DNA from 3 places in the Nocardiopsis akebiae genome. Region 1 is predicted to be linked to each of the others. Evidence: riboswitches for the same ligand, from Rfam matches in the RefSeq annotation. Region 1 holds a riboswitch; each other region holds the start of a gene.
What was found. A riboswitch is a leader RNA that binds a small molecule or an ion and turns the genes downstream of it on or off. The one in region 1 is predicted to bind thiamine pyrophosphate.
Positions count from the first base shown of each region.

Region 1 (5,359 bases):
CGGGCCCGGCGTCCACCTTCACGTTCGCGCGCACGCACTTCTTCACCGAGGCGCACATCCGGTCCACGGGGGTGCGCTACACCTTCCTCAGGCCCAGCCTGTACCTGGACCTGCTGCCCGACTGGGTGGACGGCGGGGGCGCGGTGCGGGGCCCGGCCGGTGACGGCCGGATCGCGTGGGTCTCGCGCGACGACGTGGCGGACGTGGCCGCGGCCGTGCTGACCGATCCCGCGGCCGCGCGCGCCTCGCACGACACCAGCCACGACGTCACCGGCCCGGAGGCGCTGTCCCTGGGCGCGACGGCGGAGAGGCTGAGCGTGCTCACCGGTCGCTCGGTGCGCTACGTGCCGCAGACACGGGAGGAGGCGCTGGAGTCGCGCCGCGGCGACGCCCCCGACTGGGCGGTCGAGGGCTGGGTGACCTCCTACGCCGCGATCGCCGCCGGGGAGCTCGACGTGGTCTCGCCCGCCGTCCCCGACCTGACCGGCCATCCCGCCCAGTCCATCGAGGGCTTCCTGCGGCGCCACCCCAGCGCGCTGTCGCACGTCGCGGTCTGACCGCGGCCCGCCCGCGCGCCGCGCCGTGCGCCCGTGCGGGGCGGGCCCCCTGTGCCGTGGATCTCCCCCGACACCCGACCCTTGACCTCAACAAACATTGAGGTAAGAGGCTGAGCGGTGTCGGAGACAGGCAGTGCGCACCGAGGGAGAACGGCATGCGAGCGGTACAGGTCCGGGAGTTCGGCGGTCCGGAGGTCCTGGTGGTCAGGGACGTGCCCGAGCCCGAGGCGGGACCGGGACAGGCACTGGTGGAGGTCGCCGCGGCGAACGTGATGTACCTGGACACCCTGGTCCGCGGCGGCTGGGGGCTGGACTACTTCCCCGTGTCTCCCCCCTACGTCCCCGGCGCGGGCGTGGCAGGGCGGGTGGTCCGGATAGGCCCGGGCGTGGACCCGGGCTGGGAGGGGGCCGCGGTGGTCGCCGGCACCGGGCACACGGACGGGACGCCGGAAAGGCCCGCCCTGCCCGTGGACGGCTACGCCGAGCGGGCCGTGGTCCCGGAGTCGGCTCTGGTCAGGGTGCCCGAGGAGGTGGCGCCCCGGGCGGCGCTGGCCCTGCTGCACGACGGGCCGACCGCGCTGGCGCTGGAGCGGGCGGCGGGCTTCGGGCCCAGCACCGCGGTCCTGGTCGCCGCGGCCGCCGGAGGGGCGGGCAGCCTGGCCGTCCAGTTGGCCCGCAGGGCCGGGGCACGGGTCATCGGCGCGGCCAGGGGCGGGGCCAAACTGGCCCTGGTCCGCGAACTGGGCGCTCAGGAGACCGTGGACTACTCCGAGCCGGACTGGCCGGAGCGGGTGCGCGCGCTGACCGGCGGCGCCGGGGTCGACGTGGTCCTGGACGGCGCCGGGGGCGCGCTGGGCGCGGCGGCCTTCGCGACCCTGGCCGACGGCGGCCGGTTCGTCGGCTACGGCTCGGCGGGCGGAAGCTTCACGGATGTGGACGCGCGGGAGGCCGCGAGCCGCGGGATCGAGGTCCTGGGGCTGTTCGACCTCAAGAAGGCCGAGGACGACCGACGGGACGACCTGCGGCTGGTGCTGGAGATGGCCCGCATGGGCAGGATCACCCCGCACGTGGGCCTGACACTGCCGTTGGAGCGGGCCGCCGAGGCGCACGCCGCGCTGGAGGGGCGCACGGTGCTCGGCAAGGTCCTGCTGCTTCCCTAGGACCGGGCGGCACCGAACGGCCGGGCCCCGGCGGAGCGGCTCCGGCGGGCGTTCGGCGCCCGGCCGCCGGTCAGCCCCCGGCGCGGGCCGCCAGGCGCTGGCGCAGAGCGGCGGCCGCGGCCCGGGGGTCCTCCGCCTCCGTGATCGCGCGCACGACCACGACCCGGCGGGCCCCGGCGTCCAGCACGCGGTCGATGTTGTCGGCGTCGATCCCGCCGATGGCGAACCAGGGGCGGTCGGTGCCCAGCGCGGCCGCCTCCTCCACCAGCTCCAGCCCGGCGGCCGGGCGACCCGGCTTGGTGGGCGTCGCCCAGGTCGGTCCGACGCAGAAGTAGTCGCTGCCGGGCTCCTCGGCGGAGGCGGCCGCGGCGGCGACGTCGTTGTTGGAGCGGCCGATCACGGGGTCGGCGCCGATGATGTCGCGGGCCATGGGCACGGGCAGGTCCCGCTGGCCCAGGTGGAGGACGTCGGCGCGCACGGCGCGGGCGATGTCGGCGCGGTCGTTGACCGCGAGCAGGGCGCCGTACCGCTCGCACGCCTCCTTCATCACCTCCAGGGCCGCGATCTCCTCGCGCGCCTCCAAGCCCTTGTCCCGGAGCTGGATGATGTCCACTCCCCCGGCAAGGGCCGCGTCGGCGAACTCGGCCAGGTCGCCCCGGCCGGTCCGGGCGTCGGTGCACAGGTACAGAAGCGATGCGTCCAGGCGCTTGCGCAGGCTGGTTCCGTGGCTGGTCCTCACACGGTCCACCCTAGGCCCTGGCGCGTTGGGACCCAAGGGGGAGGGACGCGGCGGCGCGCCCCTCCCCAGCAGTTCACGAACGGGCCCGTGGGGCCGCGGACTAGAAGGCCAGGCTCTGGGCCCGGCGGCGCACCTCGGTGCCCCGGTTCTCGCGCATGGCCTGGATCGGCGTGCCCGGCAGGGAGTCGTCGGGGGTGAACAGCCAGCGCAGGGCCTCCTCGGAGGAGAAGCCCGCGTCGGTGAGCAGCAGCAGCGTCCCCGGCAGGCCCTTGACCAGGTCGTCGCCGTCGATGAAGGCCGCGGGGATGGAGAGTTCACCGTCGCGGACCACACCCATCATGCGGTTCTCGCGGATCAGCGTCTTGATCCGGTTCGGGCTCACGCCCAGCGGAGCGGCGGCCTCCTTGAGGGTCAGCCAGTCGCCGATCAGCGTGTCGATGTCGCGTTGTGTCACACCACCAATCTGCCACATCCGCGCACCTCCTTCCCCCCGGCACGGCGTGCGCCGGCCACGGGTCCTAGAATGGGGACGGACCCCTACATCCCGCGGGAGCCGGGTGGGACCCGGCTGAGAGGGAGGCTGTGAGCCTCCGACCGCACGAACCTGATCCGGATCATGCCGGCGAAGGGAGTGGAAGCCACAGCCGTGCGCACCTCCGACGATTCCCACCGCGACCGCGTCGTCGTGGTCGGCGGCGGCCTGGTCGGGCGGGTCACCGCCTGGCGGGCCGCCCAACGCGGACTGAGCGTCACCCTGGTCGAGTCCGACCCCGCCCGCGCCGCCTCCACCGTGGCCGCGGGCATGCTGACCCCCGCCACCGAGGCGGCGTTCGGCGAGGAGCCCCTCATGGAGCTGGGCATCCGCTCGGCCCGCATGTACGCGGACTTCGTCGCCGAACTGGAGGAGGCCAGCGGCCTGGACGTGGGCCACCGCGCCACCGGCACGCTGCTGGTCGCCTTCGACCGCGACGACCTGGCCGTCCTGACCGAACTGCACGCGCTCCAGCGGAGGCTGGGCATCGCCGCCGAGCGCCTGACCGGCCGCGAGTGCCGCCGTCTGGAGCCCATGCTCGCCCCGTCCGTGCGCGGCGGCGTCCTGGCCCCCGACGACCACTCCGTGGACCCTCGGCGGCTGCTGCGCGCCCTGGCCGCGGCGGGCGGGCGCGCGGGCGTCACCGAGGTCCGCGGGCTGGTCGGGGAGGTCCTCTCCCCCGGCCCCGGGGGCGCCCGGCTGGGCGTGCGCCTGGCCGGGGACGCCGCGGCGGGCCAGATCCTGCCCGCGCACCAGGTGGTGCTGGCCGCGGGCTGCTGGGGCAACGGCGTCGCGGTCCCCGAACCCGTGGTCCCGCCGCTGCGCCCGGTCAAGGGGCAGCTGCTGCGCGCCCGGGTGCCCGACGGGGAGCCGCCGCTCGTGGGCCGGACCGTCCGCGGCCTGGTCCGGGGATTCCCGACCTACCTGGTGCCGCGCGCCGACGGCGAGGTAGTCATCGGCGCCACCCAGGAGGAGCTGGGCCACGACACCTCGCTCACCGTCGGGGGACTCTGGCAGGTGCTGCGGGACGCGCGTGAACTCGTCCCCGGGGTGAGCGAACTGGAGGTCACCGAGACCTGCGTCGGGCTGCGCCCCGGCTCCCCCGACAACGAGCCCCTCCTGGGGCCCACCCGGGTCCCGGGACTGCACCTGGCCGCCGGGCACTTCCGGCACGGGGTCCTGCTGACCCCGGTGACCGGTGAGGCCATGGCCGGGGCCCTGACCGACGGAGACCTGCCCGAGTACGCCCGCCGTTTCACGGCACGACGCGCAAGTAGGTAGTAGCAGTGGAACTGATCATCAACGGCGACCGCCGCGAGTTCGCCGACGACACGACCGTGGAAGCGGTCGTGCGCGACCTGACCGGCGCCGAGGCGCCCGGCGGTGTCGCCGTGGCCGTCAACGACGAGGTGGTCCGCCGGACCGCGTGGGCCGCGAGCCCGCTCAACCAGGGCGACCGCGTGGACGTCCTCACCGCGGTGCAGGGAGGCTGAGGATGAACGACGACCTCGTTATCGCGGGAACCTCCTTCGGGTCCCGGCTCATCACCGGAACCGGCGGAGCCCCCTCCCTGGAGGTCCTGGAGGAGGCCCTGATCACCTCCGGCACCGAGCTGACCACCGTGGCGATGCGCCGGGTGTCCCCCGGCGCCCGGGGGTCGGTGTGGGACGTCCTGACCCGCAACAAGATCCGGGCGCTGCCCAACACCGCCGGGTGCTTCACCGCCGTCGACGCGGTGCGCACCGCCCGCCTGGGCCGCGAGGCGCTGGAGACCGACTGGGTCAAGCTGGAGGTGGTGGCGGACGAGCACACGCTGCTGCCCGACCCCGTCGAGCTGCTGGAGGCCGCCGAACAGCTGGTGGACGAGGGCTTCACCGTGCTGCCCTACACCAACGACGACCCCGTGCTGGCCCGGCGCCTGGAGCAGGTGGGCTGCGCCGCGGTGATGCCCCTGGCCGCCCCGATCGGCTCGGGGCTGGGCATCCGCAACCCGCACAACCTGGAGCTGATCGTGGAGCAGGCCGGTGTGCCGGTCATCGTGGACGCGGGGATCGGCACCGCCAGCGACGCCGCCCTGGCCATGGAGCTGGGGTGCGACGCCGTCCTGCTGGCCACGGCCGTGACCCGCGCCCAGGACCCGGTGCGCATGGCCGCCGCGATGCGCGACGCCGTGCGCGCGGGCCGCGGCGCGCGCCTGGCCGGCCGCATCCCCGTGCGGCGCTACGCCCAGGCCTCCTCGCCCTCCGTGAGTTAGGCCACCGGGCCCCGCTCCCCGTTCCGGCCCCGCCGACCGGTGCGTCCCGCCCGGGAAGTTTGGCGGCGTCCTCTACCGTGGAACGAGTGCGCGGCCCCGCAAGGGCGCATCCCGCAC
Region 1 covers NZ_CP074132.1:2,317,758-2,323,116, reverse strand. Annotated here, with positions in the region: gene KGD83_RS10055 (SDR family oxidoreductase) at 1-557, shown strand, start outside; gene KGD83_RS10050 (zinc-binding dehydrogenase) at 713-1,717, shown strand; gene thiE (thiamine phosphate synthase) at 1,788-2,456, opposite strand; gene KGD83_RS10040 (Rv2175c family DNA-binding protein) at 2,557-2,910, opposite strand; TPP riboswitch at 2,993-3,104, shown strand; gene thiO (glycine oxidase ThiO) at 3,073-4,269, shown strand; gene thiS (sulfur carrier protein ThiS) at 4,275-4,481, shown strand; gene KGD83_RS10025 (thiazole synthase) at 4,484-5,242, shown strand.

Region 2 (5,359 bases), 3.0 Mb from region 1:
TGCGCGGCGGCGCCGTGGGCGCCTCGGAGGCCCTTCCCGGTATCAGCGGCGGCACGGTCGCCCTCATCGTCGGTCTCTACGACAAGCTCATCGGCGGCGCCGGCCACATGGTCAGCGGTGTCAGGCGCTACGTCACCGACGTCCCGCGCGGACGCGGGAGGGAGCGCGCCCAGGAGCAGTTCCGCCAGGTGGACTGGAGCGTGCTGGTCCCCGCGCTCGTCGGCATGGTGGCCTTCCTCGGTATGGCGGCCGTGGTCCTCGCCCCGCTGGTCGAGACCCACACCCAGTACGCGTACGCGCTGTTCTTCGGCCTGGTCCTGGCCTGCCTGTGGATCCCCTACACCGGCGCGGGCCGCAGGTGGCGGGCCTGGCACTACCTCGTCGCCCTGGTCTTCGCCGCGGGCGCGTTCTTCCTCACCGGCCTGCCCGGCGCCAACCTGCCCACCCACCCGGTCGTCGTCTTCCTCGCCGCGGCGGTGGCCGTCTGCGCGCTGGTGCTGCCGGGGCTGTCCGGATCCTTCATCCTGCTCACGCTGGGTCTGTACGAACCCACGATCAGCGCGGTCGGGGACATGGACATCGCCTACCTCTCGGTGTTCGCGCTCGGCATGCTCACGGGCCTGTCGCTGTTCGTGAAGCTGCTCCAGCACCTGCTGGAGAACTTCCACCACATGACCCTGGTGGTCCTCACCGGCCTCATGGCCGGTTCGCTGCGCGCCCTGTGGCCCTGGCAGGACGAGGACCGCACGTTCCTGGCCCCCACCGACGTCCCGGTGACGGTCGGCCTGATGGCGGTCGGCTTCGCGATCGTGGCGGCGGCCATCGTCTGGGAGCGCCGCAAGCGCCTCCGGATGGAGGAAGCCGAACTCCACCGGTCCCCCACCCACGTCTGAGAACGGGAACGACAACCGCATGACAACGAATCTGCTGATGACCGCGGCCTCGACGACGGACGTCGACGTCGCCCACGAGTACGAGGGGTTCATCGGGTGGGTCCTGAACCTGATGACGACCCTGGGCGAACCCGGTGTCGGCGTGGCGCTGTTCATCGAGACCTTCTTCCCGCCGATGCCCAGTGAGGCGGTCCTGCCCGGCGCCGGGTTCCTCGCCTACGCCGGGCACATGAACGTGTGGCTGGCCATCCTGTGGGCGACGATCGGCTGCCTGGTCGGCGCGTGGGGCTTCTACGCGATCGGCGCGCTCCTGGGCCGCGAGCGCACGGCCTGGCTGGTCGAGAAGACCCCGCTGCTGGAGATCGAGGACTTCTACAAGGCCGAGCGCTTCTTCGCCCGCTTCGGCGGCGTCGCCGTCCTGCTGGGCCGGTGCGTGCCCCTGGTCCGCAGCTTCATCTCGGTGCCCGCCGGGATCGAGCGGATGCCCCTGTTCAAGTTCTCGCTGTACACGGTCATCGGCTCCGCGGTGTGGAACACCATCTGGATCGGCCTCGGCTACGTGTTCGGCCCGGCCATCGAGCCCGTTCTGGTCCAGTGGAGCGGTGTGATCAGCAACATCGTCGTCGTGCTCATCGGCCTGCTGGTGCTGTGGTTCATCCTGGCCCGCGTCTACAAGCGGACCAGGGCCCGCCGGACCGAGGGCACCTCCGCCTGAGCCCCCGCTCCCCGTGAACCCCTCCAGGGGTCCGCCCGCGTCCCCGGGCGGACCCCTTCTGCGTTCTGTGGGTATCCTGCCCGGAACGCACCACAAACACATCATGACCGGGGCCGCCGACGCGGCTCCGGAGGCGCGGGGTGCCGGGACACGTTCCCGGCTGAGAGCACACCCGTCGAACCTGCCCTAGTTAGCACTAGCGAAGGAACGCCATGAGCGCGTACAACATCGTGTCCATCGCCGGCAGCGACCCCAGCGGGGGCGCGGGCGTCCAGGCCGACCTCAAGGCCTTCTCCGCGCACGGGACCTTCGGCATGACGGTGATCGCCGCGCTGACCGCCCAGTCCACGCTCGGGGTCGCCGGGGTCCACCCGATCCCCGCGCGCTTCGTCGCCCACCAGATGGACACCCTCTTCACCGACGCCGTCGTGCACGCGGTCAAGGTGGGCATGCTGGGCACCTCGGAGGTCACCGAGGCCGTGGCCGAGGCGATCGACCGCCACACGCTGCCGAACGTGGTGGTGGACCCGGTGATGGTCGCCAAGAGCGGGGACCGCCTGCTGGAGGCCTCGGCCGTCGACGCGCTGCGCACCAAGCTCCTGCCACGCGCGGACCTGGTCACCCCGAACCTGCCCGAGGCCGCGGACCTGCTGGAGGAGCCCGAGGCGACCGACCTGGCGTCGATGCGCGCCCAGGCCTGGCGGCTGCTGGACCTCGGCCCGCGCAGGGTCCTGCTCAAAGGCGGCCACCTGCCCGGCGGGGAGAGCGTCGACGTCCTGGTCGCCCGGGACGCCGACCCGGTCGAGTTCCGCGCCCCGAGGGTGGCCACCCGCAACACGCACGGCACCGGGTGCACGCTGTCCTCCTCGATCGCGGCCCTGCTGCCGCAGCGGCCGGACGTGGCCGCCGCGGTGGGCGACGCCAAGGACTACCTGACCGAGGCCATCCGGCGCGCCGACGAGATCGACGCGGGCGGCGGACAGGGCCCCGTGCACCACTTCCACGCCTGGTGGTAGGGGCGGCGTCCGGAGGAGGGAACGCCGAGGGGGGACCGGCTCCGCGCCGGTCCCCCCTCCTCGTCACCGTCCTCCGGTCGGGCTCGCGGCCCCTACCGGGTCAGGCCTTGGTCACGTCCTCCATGACCTTGTCCGGGTCCCTCCAGTCGGGGTGGGCGAAGAACTTGCGCGTCTCCGCCGCGATGACCGGGGACAGGAGCAGGAGCCCGATGAGGTTGGGCAGGGCCATCAGGCCGTTGGCGATGTCGCTGAACAGCCAGACCGAGTCCAGGCTGGCGACCGAGCCCACGTAGATGACGGCGATGAACACCAGGCGGTAGGGCAGGACCAGGCGGCGGCCGCCCAGGAACACCATGCAGCGCTCGCCGTAGTAGGCCCACCCGAGCAGGGTGGTGAAGGCGAACACGGCCACCGCGACGGCCACGATGACGGTACCGGCCGGAGCGAGCGCCGGGCTGATCGACCCCAGGCCCTCGGAGACCGCGCTGCTGGTCATCAGCGAGCCGTCCTCGCCGCCGGCGGACCAGACACCGGTGGTGATGATGACCAGGCAGGTCATGGTGACCACGATGATGGTGTCGATGAAGGTCTGGGTCATCGAGACCATCGCCTGGCGGACCGGCTGGCTGGTCTTGGCCGCCGCGGCGGCGATGGCACCGGTGCCCAGGCCCGACTCGTTGGAGAAGATGCCGCGGGCGAAGCCCTGCTGGATGGCGAGCATGATGCCCGCCCCGGCGAAGCCGCCCGTGGCCGCGGTGCCGGTGAAGGCGTCGGTCACCACGAGCTGGAGCGCGGGGAGGATGGCGGCCCAGTTGGCGGCCAGGATGACCAGGCAGACGCCCACGTAGCCGATGATCATGATCGGCACGAGGCCGGAGGCGACGCGGCCGATGCTCTTGATGCCGCCGAGGATGACGGCGCCCGCGAGGACCACGAGGGCCAGGCCCACCATCCACGGCTCCAGCGGCGTGACGCTGGTGATCTGCTGCGAGACGGCGTTGGCCTGGGTGCCGTTGCCGATCCCGAAGGCGGCGATGGCTCCGAAGACCGCGAAGGCCACGCCCAGGGTGGTGCCCAGGCCGCCCGGTATCCCGTACTTGAGGTAGTACATCGGGCCGCCGCTCTGTTCGCCCTTGGCGTCGGTACGGCGGAACTTCACGCCCAGGAGGGCCTCGCTGTACTTGGTGGCCATGCCGAGGAAGCCGACGACCCACATCCAGAACAGCGCGCCGGGTCCGCCGACGCCGATGGCGAGCGCGGCACCGGCGATGTTGCCGACGCCGACGGTGGCGGCCAGGGCCGTGCTCAGCGCCTGGTAGTGGGAGATGTCGCCCTCGACGGAGGCGTCCTCCTTGCGCCGGACGAGGGCGAGCCACAGCGCGTGGGGCAGCCGCAGGAGCTGGAGCAGGCGGAGGCGGACGGTGAGGAACAGGCCGACACCGAACAGCAGCGGAATGAGGACGAAGGGCCCCCAGATGATGCTGCTGACGATGCCAGCCATTTCGAGGAGCTGGTCCACAGGGGATCTCCCTATCGGTGAGTGTGTGGGGACGGGGGTCGCCGGTAGCGAAGTACGGGGGATCCGACGCCCTCGAGATCGCGTCGGCACTGGGGGAAGGCCCGCGATACCGGCACAGAATCGCATCGACGCGTAACAACCGCATCACACGTAACCCACATGCCTGTTTCTTCGGGAACTTCCGGTTTCCCTTCCGCGTACCTCCCGGGTGCGGGCGGTGCCTTCCGGCAGGCTTCCGCGCTGGCCGGGCCCTGGCTCCGGGACCGGGGCCGGGCCCGGACGTCGGCGGACCCGAGGGCGCCGGTGCGGCCCGCGCGCGACCCGGTGGGGGCGGCCGGTGCGGACGGCCAGCCGACGCGACCGTGTCGAGCCGGTGCGGCTCCGGCGGGCTCAGGGCGCCGTGTTCCTCACGGACACGGCCGCGACGGCGCCGCCGGAGGCGGCCGGAACGGACGGAAGGGCCCGTCGGTACGGACGGAGCGCCGCCGACCGGCGCGGACGGCGGCGGGGTGTCAGACGCGGTCCTCCTCGTCGACCTGGGCCAGGGCGAGCCTGCTGAGGACCGCCGCGGCCTCGTCGGGGTCCGCGCCCTGACCCACCGCCACGCCCAGGAGGTAGGTGGTCAGGGGCGCGGCGGGCCGGGCCACGGAGTGGGCGGCGTCCCGGGCGAGGTCGAGCACACGGTCGACGTCCTCCTTGCGGAGGGGTTCGGTGCCGGTCAGGCCCAGTTCACTTCGGACTGCTTCGGCCCATTCCACGAGGGTCACCGCATGACTCCTTAGAGCAATATATTGGCTACATTCAGCAATCATATCCACCGGGGAGTCACCCGGCGGACACACGGGCGCACGGGCGCGGTCACCGACCGCTCGGACTGCCCACGCCTGGTCTTCGGGCGCGGTTCCCCCGTACCCAAACCGAGGTTCACCCCACGAGCCTAGCGTCGGAGACAGCCGTCCCCGGCGTAGGCAGCCGTCCCCCCGGCGTTGGGAGCCACCCGCATGTCCCCGACCGACCGTACGTCTCCGGCCACGCGCACGTCCCCGGCCGCTCACCGCCCCTCGTCCGCACGCGCACCCTCCGTGCCCTCGGCCGCTCCCAGGACCGCGGCCGACCACGCGTCCGCTCGCGTTCCCGCTGCCGGGCACCGCGCCGCGGCGGCACACACGCCCCCGTTCGACCGCGTGCCCCAGGCCGACGCCCGGGGCCGGCTGAG
Region 2 covers NZ_CP074132.1:5,301,527-5,306,885, forward strand. Annotated here, with positions in the region: gene KGD83_RS22675 (DUF368 domain-containing protein) at 1-893, shown strand, start outside; gene KGD83_RS22680 (DedA family protein) at 913-1,608, shown strand; TPP riboswitch at 1,735-1,833, shown strand; gene thiD (bifunctional hydroxymethylpyrimidine kinase/phosphomethylpyrimidine kinase) at 1,821-2,624, shown strand; gene KGD83_RS22690 (alanine/glycine:cation symporter family protein) at 2,725-4,143, opposite strand; gene KGD83_RS22695 (DUF6457 domain-containing protein) at 4,656-4,910, opposite strand.
Region 2: it holds a riboswitch for thiamine pyrophosphate, as region 1 does, so the genes downstream of both, thiD (bifunctional hydroxymethylpyrimidine kinase/phosphomethylpyrimidine kinase) here and thiO (glycine oxidase ThiO) in region 1, are expected to answer to the same signal.

Region 3 (5,359 bases), 3.2 Mb from region 1:
CCCGTACAGGTAGTTGACCAGCCCGCTGGAGAGCCCCATGAGCAGGAAGGGTCCGCCCAGGACGAGCAGGGTGCGCCGGTCGATCCCGCTGAACGGCAGGAGCAGCAGGACGCCCGCCAGCACCGCACCGCCGGTGACGGCGTCCACGGCCGGGACCAGGCCCACGCCCAGCAGCAGGGCGGCGAGCAGTTTGGCCGCCGGGTTGAGCCCGACCAGCCAGAAGCGCGCCCCGCCGTCCGCGGGAGCCTCCAGGGTGAGCGCGTCCCCCGCCGGGGCGCCTGCCCCGTCCCGTTCCCCGACCCCGTCCGGGACACGGTCCCCGTACACGGGTGCGTCCGGAAGCCTCCGGTCAGCCACGGCTCCCCCTTCCCGCCGCCGCGCGCACCGCGGGCCCGGGCCGCTCCGCCCCGGCGCCCGCGTCGGGTGCGGCGGTCTCGTGGACGGCTCGGCCCCCGGCCACGCGCACCCGCGCGTCGGCCAGGCGTCGCAGCAACAGGTCGTCGTGGGTGGCCATGACCACCGCGCGGCCCGCGGACCGCAGGGTGGCGAGCAGCTCCACGAGTTCGGTCCAGGTCCGGGTGTCCTGGCCGAAGGTGGGCTCGTCCAGGACGAGCGCGTCGGGTGCGTGCGCGGGGCCCGAGCTGAGCGCCGTGGCCACCGACAGTCGCCGCTTCTCACCGCCCGAGAGCGTGTAGGGGTGCACGTCGGCCAGCGCGGACAGGCGCAGGCGCTCCATCAGCTCGCCCACCCAGGCCTCGGTCTCGGCCTCGCCCGTACCGGCGCGCAGCGGGGCGAAGCGCAGCTCGTCGCGTACGGTGGCGGTGACGAACTGGTCCTCGGCGTGCTGGAAGACCGTACCCACGTGCCGGGCCAGCCTGCGGGCGGGCCAGCGCACGAGCGGGCGCGGGTCGGCCCCGGCCAGCGGCCCGCGCGGCAGCACCGCTCCCCGGTGGGGCCTGGACAGTCCGGCGAGCAGGGTCAGCAGCGTGGACTTGCCCGCGCCGTTGGGGCCGGTCAGGGCGGTCGCGGTCCCGGCTCGGACGGTGGCGTCCACCCCCTCGAACACCGTGCGCCGCGGCGCCGCGCGCACGCCGAGCTGGCTCGGGGTACGCGCCGTGACGCCCACGGCCTCCAGCAGGGGCTCACCGCCCGGCGCGGGCTCAACGGCGGGCGCGGGCTCGTACCCGGGAACCCACACGCCCTGCGCTGCCAGCGAGCGACCGTGCTCGGCGAACACGGTCGCCGGCGGCCCGTCGGCGACGACCCCGCCGCCGGGCGCCACGACCACGACCCGGTCCACCAGGTCCACGACGTCGGCCACCCGGTGCTCGACCAGCACCAGGGTCGCCTCGGTCTCGGCGAGCAGGCGGGCCAGCACGCCCCGCACCAGCGCGGCCCCGGCCGGGTCGAGGTTGGCGGTGGGCTCGTCCAGCAGCAGCAGTCGGGGGCGCATCGCCAGGGCCCCGGCGATCACCAGGCGCTGCTTCTCACCGCCCGACAGCGCGCCGGTGGGATGGCGCGGTCCGTACGGGAAGCCCACGGCCTCCAGCGCCTCGTGGACGCGGGGCCAGATGAGGTCGGGGGCCACGCCCAGGTTCTCCGGGCCGAAGGCGACGTCGTCGCCCGCGCGCGCCATCACCAGCTGCGTCTCGGGGTCCTGGCTGACCAGGCCGACCGAGCCACGGCTCCGGTCGGCGGGCTCGCCGTCCAGGAGCAGGGTGCCCTCGTGGTCACCGCTGATGGCGGCGTCCTCGCCGGTCAGACCGGCCAGCGAGTGCAGCAGGGTTGACTTGCCCGCGCCGGAGGCGCCCAGCAGCAGCACGCGCTCACCCGGCTCGATCACCAGGTCCACGCCGCGCAGCGCGTGGGACTCGCGGCCCGAGTGCCGCCAGCCCCAGCCGGAGAGCTCCACGCGCGCGCCGGGGCCCCCGGCCGCCGTCCGGCGCCCGTTCGCGGAGGCCACGGTCAGCCCCTCGCGGACGGGAAGGGGGCCAGCGCCCCGGAGCGGGCCAGGGCGGTGGTGAGCAGGCGGGCGCCCACGCCCGCGATGAGGGCGGCGCTGACCACCACGATGACGCCGTAGGTGATCTGGTAGGACAGCGGCCAGGTCACGTTGTAGGCGAGGTTGTCGCGGATGGCCGGGGAGACGCCCGCGACCGCCGCCGCGAGGACGGCCACGCCCATGCCCCAGCGGCGGTAGCCGAAGGCGAGGAAGACGAGCTCGGGCAGGATGCCCTGGAGGGCGCCGTCGAGGATGACCATGATCCCCCACTGGGTGCCCAGGAGCGCCGACACCGAGGCGGCGGCGATGGCGGTGAGCAGGGCCGCGCCGGGCTTGCGGATGATCAGGCCGCCCAGCACGCCGGAGATCAGCCACATGCCGTAGACGACGGCCTGTGCGGGCGGGAAGCCGACGAACAGGGGGGTCGTGACCGACCAGACGATGTTCCAGAGCCAGAAGACCACGCCGACCGCGACGCCGATGACGGCGGCCACGACGATGTCGACGGTGCGCCAGCTACGCAGCCGGTCGAGGACGTCGCGCCGGAAGCCGGTGCCCTGGGGGATGGTGGTGTTCCTCTTCATGCGGTGTCCCTTCGCCGGGGGATGCGAGGGGCCCGTGCGGCCGAGAGCGGCGCCGGGACGCGTTCCGCGCGCCGGGACGTCCCCGGTGCGCGGGAGCCCGCCACCGGTGACGGTTCCTACGACTTCCTTCGCTGGCATGACCCAGATCAGGTGTGTAAGGGTCTGCGGCCTGGTGCCGCACTCTCAGCGCTCGCGCGCTCCCCTGTCGGTTTCATCAATACGAACACGGGGGAACGCCGCAGTGTTCCCGGGTCCCGTCAGCGCACGTCGGGGCCTCAGTCCCCGGGACCGGCACCGCCCTCGGGCACCTGCGGCTGCGGGGGCGTGCCGTTCCAGGGCGCGCCGCCGCCCCCGCCCGGCGACTCGCCGCCGCCGGTACCGCCGCCACCGCCGTCGCCTCCACCGCCTCCGGTGTTCCCGCCTCCACCGCCGGTGCCGCCGCCACCGCCGGTCGAACCTCCGTCCCCGCCGGTGCCGCCGCCTCCGGTGTTCCCGCCTCCACCGCCGGCGCCGCCGCCTCCGGTCGAGCCCTCGCCGCCTCCGGTACCGCCACCACCGCCGGTCGATTCCCCACCGCCACCGCCGGTCGAACCTCCGCCCCCGCCGGTGCCGCCACCGCCGGTCGAGCCGCCGTCGCCCCCGCCGTCACCCCCGCCGTCACCGGCCGCGAGGCCGCCGTCACCGGCACCGCCGCCTCCACCGGTGTCGCCGTCGTCGCCGTCGCCACCGCCGCCCGACGGCTTGTCCGAGGCCTTGCCGTAGACCTTCGGCGAGGGGGCGAACTCCTCCTCCGGCAGGCCCGCCACGGCCTCGCGCATGGTGGCCTGCCAGATCGGTCCGGGCAGCGTGGCCCCGTAGACGATGCCGTAGTAGCGGTCCCCGATGGTCACGCCCTGGAGGGTGTGCTGCTCCCCGCCCCGGATGTCGCCGACCACCACGGTCCCGGCCAGGTTCGGGGTGTAGCCCGCGAACCACGCGTAGGCCGCGCTGTCGGTGGTGCCGGTCTTGCCCGCCACCGGGCGTCCGATCTCCAGGCCGTTGGCGGTACCGCCCTCGAAGGTCTGCTGGAGCAGGTGGTTGACGCCGTCGGCGACCTCGGTGTCCAGCGCGCCCTCCTCGCACTCGGTGCCCACCTCGATCTCCTCGCCGTCCTCGCCCTCGACGAGGACCGAGGCCACGGGGACCGGCTCGCAGTAGGTGCCCCGGGAGGCGAAGACGGCGTAGGCGCTGGCCATGGTTAGCGGGGAGACCTCCTGGTCGCCCAGGGTGAAGGAGCTCCACACCTGCAGGTCCTCGCCGTCCGCGCGGTGGACGCCCAGGCTCTGGGCCATCTCCGCCGTCTCGCACAGGCCGACGCGTTCCTGGAGCTGGGCGAAGTAGGTGTTCACCGAACCCTTCGTCCCGCTGATCATGTTGTGCTCGCCGCCGTCGCTCTCCCCGGCGTTGCCCACGTCCCAGGGCGCCATCCTGCCGCCCTCGCAGTTCTCCAGGCCGCTCACCGTCGTGGACTTGGGCGAGGAGAAGCTGGTGTCGTACTTGAGCCCGGCGTCCAGGGCTGCGGCGAGGGTGAACGGCTTGAACGTCGAACCCGCCTGGTAGCCCAGCGACCCGCCGTCCTCGTGGTCCACGGACAGGTTGATCGAGGTGGTGCCCGGCTCGTCGTCGAAGCCGTAGCGCATGTTCTGGGCCATCACCCGCACCCGGCCGGTACCGGGCTCCACGAGGACCTCGGCGGCGAACTTGTGGGAGTCACCCGCGGGGACGTAGCGCTCGATCGCCTGCTCGGCGGCCTCCTGCATGTCCAAGTCCAGGGTGGTGCGCACGGTGATGCCGCCCCGCTCCAGCATCCCGTCGCGCTCCTCCTGGGTCCCGGCGAGCGCGTCGGAGCCGCCCAGCCACCGCATGACGTAGTCGCAGAAGAAGGGCTGCTCGCTGCTGAAGCAGCTGCCCGCGCGCGGGGTCTCGTCGACCTCCAGGCCCCGGCCCTTGTACTCCTCCGCCTCCGCGCCCTCCAGGTGTCCGGTGGCGACCATCCGGTCCAGCACCAGGTTGCGGCGCTCGACGGAGGCCTCCGGGTTGGTGAGCGGGTCGTAGTACGAGGGCGCGCGCACCAGCGCCACGATCGTGGCGGCCTGCGCGGGGTCGAGCTCGGAAGCCGGGACGGAGAAGTAGCGCTCGGCGGCGACCTCGATGCCGTACGCGTTCTGGCCGAAGTAGGCGAGGTTGAGGTAGCCCTCCATGATCTCGTCCTTGGTGAGCTTCTCCTCCAGCTCGATGGCGTAGCGCAACTCCAGCACCTTGCGGGTCAGGGTGCGCGCGTTGGCGCTCGCCAGCTCCTCCTCGGTGTCGGCCTGTTCCATGAGGAGGTTCTTCACGTACTGCTGGGTGATGGTGGACCCGCCCTGGGTGTTGCCCAGTGCGGTACGGACGGCCGCGCGCAGCGTGCCGCGCAGGTCCAGCCCGGCGTGCTCGTAGAAGCGGTCGTCCTCGATCGCCATGAGGGCGGCGGGAACCCAGGGGCTGATCTCGTCCAGCGGCACCACGTCGCGCTCGCGCTCGGCGACCTCGGCGATCGGTTCCCCTTCGACGTCGGTCAGCAGCACGCGCTCGGACGGGCGCGGCACGGCCAGGTCGCTGGGCAGGGCCATGAAGGCCGCGGCGGAGTCCTTGGCCGCCAGCCCGAGACCGCCGGCCCAGGGCATGACCAGCGCAGCCGTGAGCAGACCGGCGACCGCGCTGGTTCCGGCCAGGCGCTGGACCGTCTCCCGGCGGT
Region 3 covers NZ_CP074132.1:5,753,676-5,759,034, forward strand. Annotated here, with positions in the region: gene KGD83_RS24565 (energy-coupling factor transporter transmembrane component T family protein) at 1-327, opposite strand, end outside; gene KGD83_RS24570 (ABC transporter ATP-binding protein) at 350-1,963, opposite strand; gene KGD83_RS24575 (ECF transporter S component) at 1,966-2,586, opposite strand; TPP riboswitch at 2,693-2,800, opposite strand; gene KGD83_RS24580 (transglycosylase domain-containing protein) at 2,862-5,359, opposite strand, start outside.
Region 3: it holds a riboswitch for thiamine pyrophosphate, as region 1 does, so the genes downstream of both, KGD83_RS24575 (ECF transporter S component) here and thiO (glycine oxidase ThiO) in region 1, are expected to answer to the same signal.